Linked DNA regions of Rheinheimera salexigens. The protein of the gene in region 1 interacts with the protein of each later gene in a pairwise test. Links are inferred from orthologs where the notes say so. Each region holds a gene or a part of one and is shown in the gene's direction. Other genes may lie near its edges.

Region 1 (2,980 bases):
GGGTTAAAGCCCACGCTAACGTGCTGCCAGCCATACCGCCACCAGCAATAACCAGATCAAACGTGTTAATACTGTTAACCATAGTGTCAGCCGTAGTGTTAGCCGCACTGCTAGCCGATGAGGTTTTGGATAAGGTTTTATTAGCCATTTAATGCACTGTTTTATTACTTACAGCTAAGTTGCTAAATTTTTGGCCTACTTCGGCATGGCAATTTAATACCATGATCCGAACATGCTCTATGACTAAAAAATACGCTTCTTCATTTTCTTCAGCACTACTATCGTCGTTACCATGAATATCAATACGGGTAACATCTGATAATTGCTCAATCGCTTCGCGCACATCTTCAGGCAGTAGCGATAAATCTGTTTGTTGTACAGCAAAGCCCACTAAAAAAGCTTGAGTCCACTCTACCATCGCTTCTAAGCGATCTGCTAAAGCGTCTTCATCAGAAGGCAGTAATAAACTAAAACTAAAATCGGCATTATTAAGATCAGCCGCTGTAGCAACAATTAATTGTTCAATTTGTTTTTGTAGCGCTACCGGTAAGGCTTGGCCATCATTTAAAAAGTCATATAAAATAGGTAAAACTTGATCGGACTCGGCTTTAACACCTGCGCTTAATAAGCCGGAAATTAAACCGTGTACTTCCGCCATAGCGGCCATTACACCGGCTTGATCTAACAAATGGGACCATCGCTCGTAAGTCAATTCAGATTGCTCGTTCATAATAGGATTCTTGCTGGCTAACTTAGTGCTTATGCTACCACTGCCAAGACAAAGCGCCAAGTTTGCAAGCTGGCTTTTGTTAGTCAGCCGCGTTTTACTGTGTCCAAGCACTATAATTGCATAAAAATCAAGCGAATGAACTGAAAACCACCTTAGAAAGGGCTTTTGGCTTAGACACTCTCAATCAAGCTGTTATACTTAACGTGTTCTCTGAGTTGTTTGTGATTGGACTGACGTCCCTGAGCCGATAATTGTTTATACAAAGGGTTTTATATGTGTTGTCAGTGTGCAGGCCCAGCTTGTACTGGGAAGCCTAAGCCAACCACTTTAACTCCCGCCTTGAACCCATGGTTCAAGGGCAACAATTCGACACGGCAATTTGGAGAATCCTCTTTCTTTTTTTCCTTTGCTAATGTTTTATGCTTTAAATTAAAGTTTAAATACAGTAACTTAGCATGACCAGTCGCAGCGTAATAAGACAACAAATCCGTTTAACACGCCAGCAATTATCTAGTGCTGAACAGCAAACTGCGGCAAAAAAACTTGTTTCTCAGATTACTAACCTCCCCCAATTCAACACTAGTCAGCATATAGCGTTATATCTCACCAATGATGGCGAACTCGACACATCCTTGCTTATTCAAACCTTATGGCAATTACATAAAACGGTTTATATACCGGTGTTGCATCCGTTTACAGCCGGATATTTAGTATTTGTCCGTTATGAGCCAACCAGCCCGTTACAAACCAATAAATTTGGTATTAAACAGCCTTTATTGGCTTGTCAGAATATTATTCCAGTAGCGGAATTAGATTTAATATTTACGCCATTAGTCGCTTTTGACAGCCAAGGTAATCGATTAGGTATGGGCGGAGGCTTTTATGATCGCACTCTTGCTCAGTTACCTGCAGATTATCGCTCTCGCTTTGTTGGTTTAGCCCATAGTTGTCAGCAAGTCTCTGCGTTACCCATAGCCAGTTGGGACATTCCTCTACAGACTATTGTGACGCCGGATAAAATTTGGCGCTTTAAATAACAGCCTTTTACCGATACGCATTTAATAATAAATCATTTTAGAATAAGACATTTTAAAAAAAGCCCCTTTCATTAATAACTTGCCAATAATCACTGCAAATCTATAGCAACTGCTGTATTACACATAATGTAAATGCTGCCAACATTGCCAAAAGTCAGGCTTATCGTTATTACTAAGCTTTATTTCTGCATTTGCCCTTTTGTCTAGGCAACGTTTCGTTATAATGACCATCTGTATGGCTAAAAGCTTATTGGATATAACAATGACGCAAGATGAAATGAAAAAGCAAGCTGCATGGGCAGCACTAGAGTTTATTCCTCATAACACTATTGTGGGTGTCGGCACTGGCTCCACTGTAAATCATTTTATTGACGCTCTTGCTAGCATTAAGCAGCATATTCAAGGCGCAGTTTCTAGCTCAGTACAATCTACCCTCAAACTTGAAGCGCTGGGTATTCCAGTGTTTGAACTAAACGATATAGACAGCTTTAGTGTTTATGTTGATGGCGCAGATGAAATAAACCCCGCTAAACATATGATTAAAGGTGGCGGCGCAGCATTAACCCGTGAAAAAATTGTCGCTGCTGTGGCAGAGCGGTTTATTTGTATAGTCGATAGCAGTAAACAAGTCGACACGCTAGGCGCGTTTCCTCTACCGGTTGAAGTGTTGCCTATGGCTATTGCTTATGTTCAACGTCAGCTAAATAAATTAGGTGGCGAAGCCATATTGCGTAAAGGTGTTATTACCGATAACGGTAATGTTATTTTAGATGTGCATAACTTGCACATCACTGATCCACTGGCTTTAGAAAACAGCATCAATAATATTGTTGGTGTGGTGTGTAACGGTATTTTTGCCCATCGCCGTGCAGACACAGTGCTTATTGGCACGGTGACTGGCACCAAAATTATTAATTAAATAACAATAATTATAATAATAATACGATTACTAAAATCGAAAAACTCGAATGAAAAACCAAGGCTAGCTTTAAAACAATCATAAAAATAATTGTGCATAAAAAACTTAATTTATTTTAACGCGACTTAAAGAGAGCAATATGGAAAAATTTTCACTGGCCAAAGATAAAATTAAAATTTTACTGTTAGAGGGCCTTCACCAAAGCGCTGTGCAAAGCTTTAAAAGCCTTGGGTATAGCAATATTGAATACCTTAAAACTTCATTGCCCGAAGATGAGCTAATTGAACGTATTAA
Region 2 (2,970 bases), 680 kb from region 1 along the record:
CCGCTGTCTTTAGGTTTAGAAACCATGGGTGGATTAACCGAGAAAATTATTCCGCGAAATACTGTTATTCCGGTGTCACGTGCACAAGAATTTACTACGTTTAAAGATGGCCAAACTGCTATGGCTTTGCATGTAGTGCAAGGTGAACGTGAACTAGTTGACGATTGTCGTTCATTGGCGCGGTTTGAACTGCGTAATATCCCGGCGATGCCCGCAGGCGGCGCTCATATTCGCGTGACATTTCAAGTTGATGCCGATGGTTTATTAAGTGTTAATGCTGAAGAGAAATCGACCGGCGTTAAATCCAGTATTCAAGTTAAACCGTCTTACGGTTTAAGCGATGATCAAGTCGCCACTATGTTAAAAAGCTCTATGCAATATGCACGAGAAGATATGCAATTGCGCTTGCTACGAGAGCAACAAGTTGAAGCTGAACGCGTACTTGAAGCCATTACTCAAGCGTTAGCCGCGGATGCTGCTTTATTAAGTGCTGACGAATTAACAGATATTAAACAAGCTTTAGTCGAGTTAGCCCAAGTGAAAGCTGGCGATGACACGGCAGCAATTAAAGCTGCAATTGAACAGACAAACACACTGACTGACGACTTTGCCGCGCGCCGAATGGATAGTTCTATTCGTCTTGCGTTACAAGGTCATAACGTGGACGAGGTATAGTAAATGGCTCAAATCGTATTTTTACCCCATGCTGAATTATGCCCTGAAGGCGCAGCGTTAGAAGCTAAACCTGGCGAAACAGTATTAGATGTTGCGCTACGCAATGGCATTTCTATTGAACATGCCTGTGAAAAATCCTGTGCCTGTACCACTTGCCATATTATTGTTCGCGAAGGCTTTTATTCATTAAAAGAAAGTGATGAATTAGAAGACGATATGTTAGATAAAGCCTGGGGCTTAGAGCCAGAATCTCGTTTAGGCTGTCAGGCAAGAATTGCCGATGAAGATTTAATTGTCGAGATCCCAAAATATACCGTCAATATGGTTAGCGAAGGCTAAACAGTCTGATATTTAGTTAGCCTAATGCTTCGTTATTGCAAATAAAGCCTTATCCCGTGTGGTAAGGCTTTGTTATTTTTACTTAAGATAATTAGCTTAAGTAAAAATTGACAGTATTGGTTATAAAAACAGCTTTTTTACGGCAACAAATAGGTTTTTATTTACTTATAGCGTATAATTTGCCGCCTTAAAATTTATCACCTTATTTATTCATTAACTTTAATCAGGAGCCTATAATGGCCTTAGAACGTACTTTTTCAATTATCAAACCAGATGCAGTTGCTAAAAATGTAATTGGTGCTATTTACAACCGTTTTGAGACTGCTGGTTTACGTATTGTTGCTTCAAAAATGGTTCACTTAAGCCAAGAACAAGCTGAGGGCTTTTATGCTGAGCATAAAGCACGTCCATTTTTTAATGCATTAGTGTCTTTCATGATTTCTGGCCCAGTGATGGTTCAGGTTTTAGAAGGCGAAAATGCGGTACTTAAAAATCGTGAAATCATGGGCGCAACTAACCCAGCTGAAGCGTTAGCCGGTACTTTACGTGCTGACTACGCTGCTAGCATTGATGAAAACGCAGTTCACGGTTCAGACGCTGCGGCATCAGCTGCACGTGAAATTGCTTACTTCTTCACTGAAGCTGAGCTATGTGCACGTACTCGTTAAGATTAACCTCTTAATGAAAATGATTTAAGGGAGCATTGGCTCCCTTAATCTAAGTAGGTGCTTAATCAATACAGTACCTACTTAGAGCAGTATTTTATAGCTATTGTTTATTGTGGTAAGGAGTGCTCGACACATGACTGAGCAACAGAAAAAAATTAATTTACTTGATTTAACGCGCAGCGAAATACAGCAGTTATTTGTTGATATGGGCGAAAAGCCATTTCGTGCCGATCAGGTAATGAAATGGATTTACCACTATTGCGTTGATAATTTTGACGAAATGACCAATATCAATAAAGTATTGCGAGAAAAGCTAAAAAAACGTTGTGAGATTACAGCGCCAGAAGTAGCGATGCAGCAAGAAAGTAGTGATGGCACTATAAAGTTCATTATGCGACTAAGCGGTGGTCAAGAAGTTGAAACGGTGTGGATCCCAGAAAAAGATCGACGCACGTTATGTGTTTCTTCCCAAGTTGGTTGTGCGTTAGATTGCTCATTTTGCTCGACTGCACAACAAGGTTTTAACCGTAATTTAAGCGTGTCGGAAATTATTGGTCAGGTATGGCGCGTCGCTAAAATTATTGGTAGTTATGGCGGTAGCGATGTAAAACCAGTGACTAACGTTGTTATGATGGGCATGGGCGAACCATTGCTTAACTTAAATAACGTGGTACCGGCTATGCAATTAATGCTGGAAGATTTCGGTTTTGGCTTATCAAAACGCCGTGTAACGTTAAGTACCTCAGGTGTTGTACCTGCATTAGACTTATTACGCGAGAAAATTGATGTCGCGTTAGCGATTTCATTACATGCGCCAAATAATGCCTTACGCGATCAATTAGTGCCGGTAAATAAAAAATATCCAATGGAAGAGTTTTTAGCTGCTTCACGCCGTTATGTCGAGGCGTCAAAAGCTAATGACAAGGTTACTATTGAGTATGTTATGTTAGATGGTATTAACGATAGCATGGAGCAAGCGCATGAATTAGCGCATGCTTTAAAAGACACGCCATCTAAAATTAACCTGATCCCATTTAACCCTTATCCTGGGTCGCCTTACAAAAGATCCAGCAATTCACGTATTGACCGATTTAACAAAGTCTTACATGAATATGGCTTTACTGTTATTGTACGTAAAACCCGTGGTGGTGATATTGATGCTGCTTGTGGTCAGTTAGTGGGTGACGTGATTGATAGAACCAATCGCCAGCTTAAAAAGCAAGAGAAAGGACAACCAATCGCGGTGAAATTACTGTCATAATTCAAGGAATGGTCTGTGTTAAAGCGC

What was found.
Region 2: the proteins of BI198_RS07240 (region 1) and ndk interact in binary tests that used the Escherichia coli proteins (3 or more experiments, as listed by UniProt). The link is inferred for Rheinheimera salexigens from one-to-one orthologs.

Annotation. Positions count from the first base shown.
Region 1 is NZ_MKEK01000001.1:1,564,056-1,567,035, reverse strand. What follows is about bases 1-2,976. They hold BI198_RS07240 (5-formyltetrahydrofolate cyclo-ligase), read left to right. Parts: upstream 1-1,185; coding sequence 1,186-1,767; downstream 1,768-2,976. Other genes in these bases: serA (phosphoglycerate dehydrogenase), read left to right, coding at 2,826-2,976; rpiA (ribose-5-phosphate isomerase RpiA), read left to right, coding at 2,030-2,686; BI198_RS07250 (UPF0149 family protein), read right to left, coding at 149-730; ubiH (2-octaprenyl-6-methoxyphenyl hydroxylase), read right to left, coding at 1-148. Outside these bases: more of serA, read left to right, coding at 2,977-2,980. UniProt on the Escherichia coli protein: Involved in the removal of 5-formyltetrahydrofolate.
Region 2 is NZ_MKEK01000001.1:882,074-885,043, forward strand. Bases 1-2,966 are described here. They hold ndk (nucleoside-diphosphate kinase), read left to right. Parts: upstream 1-1,250; coding sequence 1,251-1,682; downstream 1,683-2,966. Other genes in these bases: hscA (Fe-S protein assembly chaperone HscA), read left to right, coding at 1-675; fdx (ISC system 2Fe-2S type ferredoxin), read left to right, coding at 679-1,014; BI198_RS04175 (bifunctional tRNA (adenosine(37)-C2)-methyltransferase TrmG/ribosomal RNA large subunit methyltransferase RlmN), read left to right, coding at 1,816-2,943; pilW (type IV pilus biogenesis/stability protein PilW), read left to right, coding at 2,959-2,966. Also shown: more of pilW, read left to right, coding at 2,967-2,970. UniProt on the Escherichia coli protein: Major role in the synthesis of nucleoside triphosphates other than ATP. The ATP gamma phosphate is transferred to the NDP beta phosphate via a ping-pong mechanism, using a phosphorylated active-site intermediate.